4 regions of the Chitinibacter bivalviorum genome follow, and region 3 is predicted to be linked to each of the others. Evidence: predicted binding sites of a transcription regulator. Region 3 holds the regulator's gene; each other region holds the start of a gene.
What was found. The regulator FNR, encoded in region 3, switches genes on or off when oxygen is low (the NO sensors DNR and NnrR bind a similar motif). The targets are predictions, from matches to a motif close to TTGATNNNNATCAA.
Positions count from the first base shown of each region.

Region 1: ubiU (ubiquinone anaerobic biosynthesis protein UbiU) is a predicted target of FNR. The motif match lies at 1,566-1,579, and genes of this name have one in related genera.
Region 2: HQ393_RS12285 (phosphoketolase family protein) is a predicted target of FNR. The motif match lies at 1,919-1,932, and genes of this name have one in related genera.
Region 4: HQ393_RS06945 (hemerythrin domain-containing protein) is a predicted target of FNR. The motif match lies at 1,340-1,353, and genes of this name have one in related genera.

Region 1 is NZ_CP058627.1:3,037,687-3,040,834, reverse strand. Features, by position in the region: gene HQ393_RS14455 (M14 family metallopeptidase) at 1-237, opposite strand, end outside; gene gnd (phosphogluconate dehydrogenase (NAD(+)-dependent, decarboxylating)) at 420-1,331, opposite strand; gene ubiU (ubiquinone anaerobic biosynthesis protein UbiU) at 1,646-2,650, shown strand; gene HQ393_RS14440 (U32 family peptidase) at 2,653-3,148, shown strand, end outside.
Region 2 is NZ_CP058627.1:2,588,768-2,591,915, reverse strand. Features, by position in the region: gene HQ393_RS12285 (phosphoketolase family protein) at 1-1,832, opposite strand, end outside; gene HQ393_RS12280 (sodium:proton antiporter) at 2,303-3,148, opposite strand, start outside.
Region 3 is NZ_CP058627.1:917,435-920,582, forward strand. Features, by position in the region: gene nagE (N-acetylglucosamine-specific PTS transporter subunit IIBC) at 1-41, shown strand, start outside; gene HQ393_RS04190 (PTS sugar transporter subunit IIA) at 65-550, shown strand; gene HQ393_RS04195 (hypothetical protein) at 624-1,310, opposite strand; gene fnr (fumarate/nitrate reduction transcriptional regulator Fnr) at 1,335-2,081, opposite strand; gene hemN (oxygen-independent coproporphyrinogen III oxidase) at 2,238-3,148, shown strand, end outside.
Region 4 is NZ_CP058627.1:1,465,009-1,468,156, forward strand. Features, by position in the region: gene HQ393_RS06935 (nitric-oxide reductase large subunit) at 1-536, opposite strand, end outside; gene HQ393_RS06940 (RrF2 family transcriptional regulator) at 773-1,231, opposite strand; gene HQ393_RS06945 (hemerythrin domain-containing protein) at 1,410-1,823, shown strand; gene HQ393_RS06950 (DUF2249 domain-containing protein) at 1,827-2,045, shown strand; gene HQ393_RS06955 (hypothetical protein) at 2,049-3,148, shown strand, end outside.

The DNA.
Region 1 (3,148 bases), 1.5 Mb from region 3:
TAGATTGCGATCGCCATTGCGCTCGTTTTTCGCGTGCGCCAAGGGATTGGTCACCGGAATAAACGTAATCTGGCCGCGTTGCAACACTATTTCACCCGAATCGAGCTCACGCATGACACGCTCAATCGCGAGCGGGCCACAAATCTCATTACCGTGTACCGCACCGAGCACGACCAGTTTCGGGCCTGCGGTGAGGCCAGTGTAGACATAAGATTTGAGCATGTGCTGATGGATCATCGCAGCGGTTTCCACAAGAAAATCAAAGAGTCGCAATTATCGCGGTATTGCCGCGAAATGGCGAGAAGATGAGCGTAAAAAAACGCCGTCGGGGACGGCGTTTTGGGCTTTAAGCACTTTTATTCAGCGCTTATTTTTTAGACATCGCGTGACCACTTACTTTTTTGACATGGCGTGACCGCTTATTTCTTAGACATGGCGTGACCGCCAAACGCATTGCGCATCAGCGACAGCATTTTCATCGCGTAATCGTCATTGCCGCGTGAAGCAAAACGCGCGTACAAGCTCGTTGCCATCACGGGCGCGGGAACGCCCAGCTCAACCGATTCCAGCACTGACCAGCGGCCTTCACCTGAATCAGGTACATAGGCGTTCAGATCGGCCAATTCAACGTCATGCGAGAAAGATTCAGCCACCAAGTCGAGCAACCATGAGCGCACGACTGAGCTATGGCGCCAAGTTTCAGCGATTTCAGCCACATCCAGATCGAATTCTTTTTTCGCTTTCAGCATTGCAAAGCCTTCAGCAAACGCTTGCATCATGCCGTATTCGATACCGTTGTGCAGCATCTTGGTGTAGTGGCCAGAGCCAGCTGGGCCAGTGTGCGTCCAGCCGCGTGTTGCGTCTGGTGCCAAGATTTTCATGAATGGCGTAGCGATTTCAGCGGCGTCTTTGTCGCCACCGAACATCAAGCAGTAACCGTTCTGCAGACCCCAAACACCGCCTGAAACACCCGCATCAACAAATTTGATGTTCAACGCAGCCAATTCAGCGCCGTGGCGTTGGCTGTCTTTGTACATCGCGTTCGCGCCGTCGATGATCAAGTCGCCGGGAGCCAGCAATGTTTTCAACTCAGTGAAAGCGGCTTCAGAGATATCGCCCGATGGCAACATCAACCACACCACGCGTGGCGTTGGCAGCGCAGCGATCAGCTCAGGCACAGATGCAAAAGCGCGAAAGTTGGCTTCTTCTTTAGCCAAACCTTCACGAGTCTCTGCGCTGACGTCAAAACCAAATACATTGGCTCCGCCGCGCGAGAGACGGCGCGCCATATTGCCGCCCATTTTGCCCAAACCGATCATTGCGATATTCATTGTGTATTTCCTTCGAGGTGTCCAGCCAGAGACGGATAGTCACTGGCGTGCCTGTAGCCATAAAAAATGCGTACCCGTATTTTCTAGCAAGACAGCGCGAACGCCAAGCCAGATTTACACTAATTCCCTAATTAATTTACCTAATTCGCGAAATTTGGCGAAATTTCCCTCATCCAAGCTGCAATTTGACCCTTTTCGTCTACCTCCAATGCCCCTAAAACAGTCAGCCAAAACTTGACCTGCATTAAAACCTTCGCTCGCCAGTCGTCCTAAGCTGCCCCATCTGCAAACTCGTCTGCAAACTGGGAGCTGCTATGTCTGCTCATTTGCCCGAACTCATTTGCCCCGCCGGTAGCCTGCCTGCACTGAAAGCTGCGGTTGACCAAGGGGCTGACGCGGTTTATCTGGGATTCAAAAACGCCACCAATGCCCGCAACTTCGCCGGGCTTAATTTCACCGATACGCAAATCAAAACGGGCATCGAATACGCCCAATCTCGCGGCCGTGAAGTGCTGGTGGCGATCAACACCTACGCCCAAGCGGGTCGTGTCAAAGAATGGCACGCGGCGATTGATGCCGCCGCCGATGCGGGCGCGAATGCGGTGATTTTGGCTGATTTGGGCCTGCTCGATTACGCGATGCGCGTGCATCCGCAGCTTAATCGTCATTTATCGGTGCAAGGCTCGGCAACCAATTTTGAAGCGGTGAATCTGGCGCAAGATTATTTCGGCATCCGCCGCGCCGTATTGCCGCGCGTTTTGACACTGCCGCAAGTGGAGTACGTCATCAAGAACACGTCCGTCGAGATCGAAGTATTTGGCTTTGGTAGCTTGTGTGTGATGGCCGAAGGGCGCTGCATTTTATCGAGCTATGCGACGGGCGAATCGCCCAATACCCATGGGGTGTGTTCACCCGCAAGCCATGTGCAATGGCTACCCAAGGGCAATACCATGGATACACGCCTCAATGGGATATTGATCGATCATTTTGAGGCAGATGAGCCTGCGGGTTATCCCACACTGTGTAAAGGTCGGTTTGACGTTAATGACACCACTTATTACGCGCTGGAAGAACCAACCAGCCTGAATGCGCTGTCGGTGCTGCCCGAGCTGATCCGCATTGGCGTGAAAGCGATCAAAGTCGAAGGCCGCCAGCGCAGCCCGGCGTACACGGCAGAAGTGACCAAAACACTGCGCGCGGCGATAGATGCCGCTGGCGATGCGCGTTATTCGGTCAAACCCGCGTGGCAACAAGCGCTGACCAAAGTATCCGAAGGCCATCAACAAACCCTCGGCGCCTACAGTCGCCCATGGAGGTAACGATGCAACTCACTCTAGGCCCACTACTGTACTACTGGCCCAAACAGCAAGTGCTCGATTTTTATGCGCAAGCGGCCGACTGGCCGGTGGCAACGATTTATCTGGGCGAAGTCGTCTGCTCGCGCCGCCATGAATTACGCACCGCCGATTGGCTCGCGCTGGGTGCAGAGCTGGCTCAAGCTGGCAAACAAATCATCTATAGCTCGCAAGCGGTGCTTGAATCGGGCTCGGATTTATCCAGCCTGCGCCGCTTGGCGCAAGAAGGCGGCGTGATTGAGGCGAATGATCTGGGCGCAATCCGCGTCGCGCGCGAAGCGGGCATCGCTTATATCGCGGGCCCACATTTGAATATCTACAACGGCGCAGCGCTGGATTGGCATGCCAATGCGGGCGCGATCCGCTGGGTACCGCCGCTCGAAGCCAGCCGCGCCACCGTCGAGGCCATCAACGCCGAGAAAACCGCCGCGATTGCCACCGAGGTGTTTGCGCACGGCCGTT
Region 2 (3,148 bases), 1.7 Mb from region 3:
TCCATAGTCAGGTATTGCAGTGCTGGCTGTTTACCGGCAACAACCACGTTCACATAGTGACGTGAACGCAATACGTGGTCAGTTACAGACAACAAAGTGTTCGCATCAGCTGGCAAGTAAACACGGATCACTTCAGCTTTTTTGTTCACCACGTGATCGATAAAGCCTGGATCTTGGTGAGAGAAGCCGTTGTGGTCTTGACGCCATACGTGTGAAGTCAACAGGTAGTTCAACGATGGAATCGGTTTGCGCCAGTTGATGTGACGAGTTGTTTTCAGCCATTTAGCGTGCTGGTTAAACATTGAATCGATCACGTGGATGAACGCTTCGTAGCAGCTAAAGAAACCGTGACGACCAGTCAAGTTGTACGCTTCGAGCCAACCTTGGCAAGTGTGCTCAGACAAGATTTCCATTACACGGCCATCTTGTTGCAAGAAGTCATTGGTTTTGTCTTCTTCGAAGTAGTTCGCCAACCAAGTTTTACCTGAAACTTCGAATACGTCGTTCCAACGGTTAGATGCAGTTTCATCTGGGCCGAAGATACGGAAGTTTTTCTCTGCTTCATTTTCTTTCATGATGTCGCGCAGGAATTTACCCATTACGCGAGTCATTTCAGCATTTTCAGTGCCTGGTTTTGCAAATTTAACTTCGTAGTTACGGAAGTCAGGCATTTTCAGGTCTTTAGACACTTGGCCGTGTACAACTGGGTTAGAGCCGATACGTTTTTGACCTTTTGGTGCCAATGAAGTCAATTCTTCTTTTACTGAGCCGTCGTCGTTAAACAAAGATTTAACGTCGTAAGAAGCCAACCATTTTTCCAAGTTCAGTACATTCTCGCCGTCGATATCAGAGAATGGAACTTGGTGGCTGCGCCAGTAGTCTTCTACTTTTTTGCCTTTGATTTCTTTCGGGCCAGTCCAGCCTTTTGGCGTGCGCATTACAATCATTGGCCAACGTGGGCGAACGATTGGTTGACCAGCAGCCACTTCAGCTTCAGCTTTAGCGCGGATCGCAGCAAATTTGTCCATACACAAGTCCATTGCCGCAGCCATGTCTTGGTGGATTTGTACGAATGTTTCTGGTTTGTCGTTGAATGTTTCGTTTTTCAATTCAACGAAGATTGGCTCGTAGCCATAACCTTCGAACAATTTAGTTACTTCTTCTTTGTCCATACGGGCAAGAAGTGTTGGGTTAGCAATTTTGTAACCGTTCAAGTGCAAGATTGGCAGTACAAAACCGTCATTGATCGGGTGGATGTACTTAGTAGAGTGCCAAGAAGCAGCCAATGGGCCAGTTTCAGCTTCACCGTCACCCACTACAGCGATTACTACTTGGTCTGGATTGTCCAAAGCCGCGCCGTATGCGTGTGATACTGAATAACCCAACTCGCCACCTTCGTGCATAGAACCTGGAGTTTCAGGAGCTACGTGTGATGGTATGCCACGTGGGAAAGAGAATTGTTTGAACAGGCGTTGCATACCTGCTTCAGAACGATCGATGCTTGGGAAGAACTCTTCGTATGAACCTTCCAACCAAGTATTCGCAACGAAACCAGGACCACCATGGCCAGGGCCAGTGATGTAGATCATGTTAACTTCGCGTTCAGTAATGATGCGGTTAGCATGAGCAAAAATGAAGTTCAGACCAGGTGTAGTACCCCAGTGACCCAACAAACGTGGCTTGATGTGCTCGCGTTTCAGCGGCAGTTTCAGCATTGGATTGTCGAGCAAGTAGATTTGACCAACAGACAAATAGTTTGCCGCTTGGAAATAGCGATGCATTCTATCTAATACGCTTGGAGATAACGGTTGAGCCACGGTAACACCTCTTATTTGGGTTGTGTTTAGTGATTGCTAGGTAAAAGGCTGTATTCCCTTCACCCGATGAAGCCAGTATACGGAGCGCTGGCTTCTGCCTACTGATGCAAATCAAATCCTGCGTTGGCTTTTAGTCCATCCTGGCTAAATTGCTTGATACAGCGCAAAAAGTTGACCTGTTTTTGTAATTTTGTTACTGAGCCTTGGCATTTTTTTGTTGAGTCAAACAACAAATGTCCAAGCACTTCAAGCCGAAAATACAAACCCACTCAACTTGCCAGTGTCATAGCATACAGCTTGAGCTATTTTTTTCAATGTAAACATTACAAGTTACCTAGTGATTACTGTCGCAGATAGTTCTTGAGGATTTCGATTGTTGCTTGGTGAGGTAGTGCTACTGTGCGCTGCCGTGTTTGTGGCGTGAATGATTGAGGCAATAAAAAGCCCACCGCGATGGGTGGGCTGAGCTTGTGAGTAGCAAATGATCAGTAGTGGAAGAATACCAAGGTCATCACAATACACACCGGCAGCAAGCAGGCGATGGACCAGCCCATATAGCCAAAGAAGCTTGGCATTTTGACGCCACGATCTTCAGCCACCGCTTTAACCATAAAGTTGGGGGCGTTACCGATATAGCTCATCGCGCCCATAAAGACCGCACCGCAGGAAATCGCCAAGAGCGTTGAGGCGTATGGGCCCATCATATGTGCCGCATCGCCATGCGCCAGATTGAAGAACACCAGATAGGTCGGTGCATTATCAAGGAAGGCCGACAAAATACCGGTCATCCAGAAATACATCGAGTCGTGCGGCGTGCCATCGGGATTGCTGACTAGCGCGACCAGATTGGCCATTGCGCCATCAGAGCCGGCCTTCAAAATCGCAATCGCGGGTGCCATCGCGATAAAGATGCCGGCAAATAGCTTGGCGACTTCCAGAATCGGCCCCCAGTTAAAATCGTTGCCCGCACGCACTTGAGCTGGCGTGATTTTTAAAGAAATCAGGCCAATCACCAGCAATAGCACATCGCGCACAATGTCTTGCAAGCCAAGGTGCGAGCCCATGACTTCCCATTCGATGCCAGGCTTCCAAACACCCGACATCACCACGAGGCCGATAATCGCCGCAAGCAGGTAGAAATTACGCTTGCCATAGATTTTGAGCGCGCTATCGGGCGTTTTGTCGCGCGGTAGTACGCCTTCTTTTTTGAAGTAATAGCTATCAATGGCGTAAAACATCGCTAAGAGCAAGGCGCTCATCAGCAAGACCGGACCAGCCATATGTTCAACCGTCCACATAAAATCCACGCCCTTCAAAAAGCCGAGGAAGAG
Region 3 (3,148 bases):
CGTTGCGTGCTGTTCTGGCTGGTCAAGCTTCAAAAAAGTAATTGAGGCAGCGCCACAGTCTAACGTGGCGCCAAAGTCCTCTAACCCCGGCGAGATCGTACTGCTCTCACCATTAACGGGTGAAGTAGTGGCTTTAGAGAATGTGCCAGATGCGGCATTCGCAACTAAAGCTGTGGGTGATGGTGTGGCCATTTTACCAACGGGTAATTTGGTAGTGGCACCGTGTGATGGGCAATTGGTTAAGATTTTTAATACCAATCACGCTTTTGCTCTGATCAACGATGCAGGTGTTGAACTGATTGTGCACATTGGTATCGAAACTGTGAAACTCGGCGGGCAAGGATTTACCCGTCTGGCTGAACAAGGTAGTTTCGTGAAGGCAGGACAACCCGTACTTGAGTTAGATCTTGAATACTTGGGTGCAAATGCCAAATCAATGATTAGCCCAATTGTTCTTACGAATGCGGATCAATTTGCACCACTGACCGAGCTAGCATCTGGCTCCGTGATTGCAGGGCAAACCGCGCTCTACACGATCAAACAAAAATAATTGATTCTGTTAGCAAAAACGCCACCTTCGGGTGGCGTTTTTTTTGCTTAATAGGTGAAAGTAGTATTCAAACTCAGTATTGGGCTAGCAGACTGGCGAGTTGATGTACGGGTGATGCTTCATTTTGCGGTAAAAATGGAAATAACTGAGTAGTTTGCGGATGGTGGGCGATGAATTGGCTAGGCGGATGCTCAAGCAAGTACCTGCGAGCTAGGCTCGCGAGTGTCTGGGTTTGTAATTGCTGCTGCGCCAAAAATTTGGCTAACTGGTCCAAAATATCAGGCTGAGTTAAGGTGAAATTTGTATTGCCCGTCGACGTGGGGGCTACACCATCCCACGCTAAAAAAACATTCGTGCCTTGCGGTGTCAGCAGTGCTTGCCATAGCTGATGCATAAAGCTTGCTGCACCGATATTCCCGCAATGTAGCCAGCCATTACTGATGGGTGAAAGTGAATTTAAGATGGGAGCGTGTAAATTGAGTGATGCAATATCGCCGCTGACTAGGGTAATAAACCCATAGTAGGGTGCCAGTGGCGCTGGGATAATAAATGCATCAACTAAATTGTGTGAGCGCTGCTTTAATTCGCAGGCGTAAGCTGCGTTTGGAGCTTGGATGAGCAGTAGATTCGAGCCTGGGCTGGGTGTATCTGTTTGGCTCTCTAGTGGATGAATACTGTACTGGCCGCTTGGAGGGCTGAAATTGAGTCTAGCGCTAATTGAGGGTATGAGCTCAGAGGGGGCAATCAGATGGGTTTGCATCAATATACCCCCTGTTGGGCTTAATTATTCATCGTGGCAAGTATTGAGTAGCTTTTTCAGGCTATCAATATTTTCTAATTCAATTAAACGATTCTGTACTTTGATAAAGCCTTGATCTTGAAACTTAGATAAGGTGCGGCTCACCGTTTCTAATTTGAGGCCGAGGTAGCTGCCGATCTCCTCACGAGTCATTCGTAAGTGGAAGCTGCTTGAAGAATAGCCGCGAATTGCAAACCGTTGCGATAGATTCAATAAAAACGCAGCCAAACGCTCTTCAGCCTTCATATTGCCAAGTAATAGCATTACGCCATGGTCACGCACAATCTCGCGACTCATCACTCTGTGGAAATGGCGTTGCAATAGTGGGATTTCGCGTGATAAATCTTCAATATCATTAAATGGCAACTCGCACACTTCGCTGTCTTCGAGTGCAATTGCATCGCAAGTGTGGACGTCAGTGCTGATGGCATCCATGCCCATTAGTTCACCTGACATATGGAAACCAGTTACTTGCTCGCGGCCATCTTCTGAAATCACGCTGGCCTTGAAGAAGCCTAGGCGAATTGCATATAAAGAACGGAATGGCTCGCCAGCACGATACAGCGCTTCACCACGTTTGATCGGGCGGGCTTGAGTGATGATGGTGTCCAGCTCTTGCATTTCATCTTGTGATAATCCCATTGGCAGGCACAACTCACGCAAGCTGCAATTGGTGCATGAATTACGCAGGTGGCGAGGTGAAAGATCGCGTACTTGAATGGGGGAAATCATGAAAATCTCACAAGAATAATAAACGTGCAGGAGGAGTATTGTAACTCTCTGAAGAGGTAGATACCCCAGTGTCATTGCATTTGACTTGATATAAATCAAGTTGGATCATTGTACTAGCTTTTAAGCTGCCGCTGCTAGTATGGAGAACGAGTAAAAATGACGATTTTGAATAGTTTGAGCAGCGCTCAATTGCCTGGATCGGCGGTGGTTGATTTTGATCGTGAATTGATTGTCCGCTATGACGGAAAAGGGCCTCGCTATACTTCGTATCCGACTGCAGACCGCTTTACTCACCCAATCTCGTCTGAGCAATATCGAGGTATTTTGCAGCAACGCTCGCCTGGTGCTTTGCTCAATCCTTTGTCGCTTTATTTTCACATTCCTTTCTGTAATACCGTATGTTACTACTGCGGCTGCAACAAAATTATTACAAAAGACACTGGCAAAGCTGATTTGTATATCAATTATCTTACAAAAGAAATTGAAATGCACGCTGCTGAGTTGCCCAATCGGCCGAAAGTGGGGCAGCTGCACTTAGGCGGCGGGACGCCGACGTTTATGTCGGAGGCGCAGCTTACTCGTTTAATGAATGTCGTGCGTACTCATTTTGACCTCTTGCCCACGGGCGAGTTCTCTATCGAGATCGACCCCCGTAAAGTGGGCGAGCCCATGATTAAAACCTTGGCAGAGCTGGGCTTTAATCGCATGAGTGTCGGGATTCAAGATTTTAATCCAGCGGTGCAAGAGGCTGTCAATCGGATTCAATCTGAGCAAGAAACACGCTCGGTGATTGAAGCCGCACGCATGCATGGGTTTAAGTCTGTGAGTGTGGATCTCATCTATGGTTTACCCAAGCAAACGGCAGAATCGCTCGCGAAAACCATTGAGCGTGTGTTAACGCTCCGTCCTGATCGTATTGCTTTATACAATTATGCGCATTTGCCAGAGCGGTTTATGCCGCAGCGTCGTATTAATGAGGCAGAGCTGCCGAGTGCCGATGTTAAGCTCGATATCTTGCAAAACTCAATCACGCAATTGATTGAGGCGGGGTATGTATTAATTGGCAT
Region 4 (3,148 bases), 550 kb from region 3:
GAGCCAGAGATCATTGCATACTGGGTACGCAATTTATCCTGCGCCGGATCGGTGCCAAACAGGCTTTCATAATGCTGCGCGACTTGTTGCATCGCCAGCGCGCGATCAGCCTGAATCGTCACCGTATCTTTGGCGGCGTCGTAGGTGTTGGTACGCATTACCGACACCACGCGCACATCGATCGGCGCCTGCTCTTCCCGATTCAGTTGTTCATAATTTTTATGATATTGCTGTTGCGCCCAGATATTACGTAGCGCGAGTACTTCGCGATGCAGCCAGTCGGCTGACCAATCCGGCGCCACATAGCTGCCATGCCCCCAGACTGAACCCATTTGCTGGCCGCCTGCAGACAGCCAGGCTTCCTGACCGCGCTGAATTTGCTCGGCGGTATACAGCACTTTGCCATTGCTGTTGACGATTTGCTGCGGAATCGGTGGTTTGTCGAGATAGATTTCCCTGCCTATCCAGCCTAAGGCGGCAAAAGACAGGAAAAACACAATCGCAAGCCAGCGCCAAAGCGTGCGCGTTTTTTGCATGATAGTTCTCCGTTGAGGGTGAAATGGGATGTCAAGTCCAATAAGTTACATATTACATGCAACTTTTATGAATATGCAAATTATATACATATTAAAGGCTAATTATTGCGCACAACATCGGTAACGGAGTTCATAGGCCAAGGAAAATATGATCAAAAAAAGTAGGTATATCTCTAAAGCTATTTTAAATAGGAATCTATAGAGACATACCTAATGGTGTATTTTGGAGAAGAATGTCAGGGACGAAAACCCGTAGGGTGAAGTTCGATGGCAAAGACCGCCCCCAACTCGACCGGATTACTGATCAGATCAGCCAGCGTGTAACGATCGAGCACAGCATATAGCGCCTGCAGCGCTTCATTTAGGATGAATTTGAGTCGACAGACGCTGGCGATATTGCAGCTATTGTTTTCACGGTCAAAACACTCGACCATTGGGCTGTCTTCTTCGCTCAGTCGTACCAAAGCACCAATATTGATCGCCGATGGTGGGCGCGATAAGAGCATGCCACCACCCTTACCACGCATCGTGTCGATAAAGCCTTGTCGCGACAGAAAATTAACGACCTTCATCAAATGATTATCCGAAATGCCGTACGCTTGGGCGATTTCGCTGCGCGTCACCACTCCGCCATCTTTCATTGCCACATAAATCAGTGTACGCAAACAGTAATCGGTAAAGACATTCAGGCGCATATACTGGTATCCTTTTCATAACACGCATTTTTAATACATATTACCTCAGAATGGGTAGTGTGCAATGGGAGTTTGTACTGATGTTGCCTCTACCTCTAAAGAAAATGCCTGACTGATATCAAATCAGCATAACGAAAAGCTGCATAGGCTGTTGGAATTATCTAAAGGAGTACCAGCGATGAGCATCACCACCGCATTACAACAACAGCATCGCCAGTGCGATGAATTTCTGGCGCAAGCTGAAAGTGCGGCCCGTGCTGCACAATGGGGTGATTGTGTGACAGCGACGCAAGTGTTTTGCCAAATGACCGAGGCGCATTTTGCGCTGGAGGAAGAATCGCTGTTTCCTGCTTTCGAGCAGGCCACCGGCATGAGTGGTGGGCCAACGCAGGTGATGCGCGGCGAACATGCGCAGGCCCGCGATCTGATGCAGGGCTTGCAAGATGCGGCGCAAAACTGGGATGCCGATGATTTCATCGGCTGCGCCGAAACCTTGTTGATTCTGCTCCAACAACACAATATGAAAGAGGAAAATATCCTCTATCCGATGTGTGATCGCAGCATCCCCGAATTTGCCGAGCGGATTGCGTAAGCCATGGCCAATCTCAAGCTGGACTTACGCGGCCTTGCGCCACCCGAACCGATAGAGCGGATTTTGCATTGGCTCGACGCAGCCATCGCGGGCGAAACCCTCCTTGCGCATCTGCCCCACACCCCTTACCCGCTGTACGATCATTTACGCATGCGTCCCTGCCACTGGGACTGTGCTGCGCATGCCGATGGTTCGGCGATACTGACCCTGCATCGAGACTGAACGATGTTCCAGCCTGAATTTAGCTTGCCCGTCGCACTACCGCTGCGTTTTTTTCGTACCGCGCCAATCTGGCTGGCGCTGGTGGCACTACTGGCTTTCGGTCTGGATGAGAGCGACTGGCAGCAGCGGTTTTCACCCGCCATGTTGGCATTAACCCACCTGCTGATGCTGGGCTTTGTGGGCAATATCATGATCGGCGCGCTACTACAGGTCAGCGCCGTGCTGGCCGGGGTAAAGGCGACAAATCCGGTTTTCTGGGGGCAGTTATTGTGGCTAGCCTTGCAAGGTGGAGCCGCACTGCTAGCAGCCGGTTTGTGGCATATGCAGCCGATCTGGCTACAGGCCGCGGCAGTGATCTTATTCACCAGCCTGGGTGGCTTGGCGCTGTGGCTGCTGATCGCGCTATGGCGCAGTGGCGTTGCGACACCCTTGCGCTGGGCGATTGTGGGTTTGGGCTTGACCGCACTCAGCGGCGTACTGTTAGTTAGCTTGCTCAGTACGGGCTGGCCCGCTATCGCGCTCAATGATTTGTTGCGCGCGCATATAGCGTTAGGCAGCATCGCCTGGGTTGTCGGGCTGATTATCGCTGTCGCCTTTACCGTCGTACCGATGTTTCTGGTCGCGCCAGCGTGGCCAAGTCGTTTAAATTGCTATTTATCGCTGGCCTTGCTGGCGACAGTATTGGCGGCTGCGCTTGATGCCCGCTTGCTGATGCTACTGGCACTTCCCGTACTAAGTTGGTTGCTGGCGCTACTGAAACTGCTTCGACACAGCCAGCGCCGCGCCGATCCTGCGCGCTATTTATGGGGCTGGGGCGGTTTCAACCTATTACTAGTGACGGTACTAATCCCATGGATGGATCAATGGTCCTCGCTCTTGAGCACGCCATCACAAGCGCCCATTATGCTCGCTGCTTATTTTCTGTTCGCGGGCGTCCTCCCGATTATCACCGCCATGCTGGCCAAAATTATACCCTTTCTGCTCTGGATGGATTTCAGACTGAAAATCAAAAGCGGTGGTGGCTTGCGGCATATGGGGCAACTCTTTCCCGAACGCTGGCTAAAAAAGCTGGCCTATCTATGCTTCAGCATGGGTATATCTTT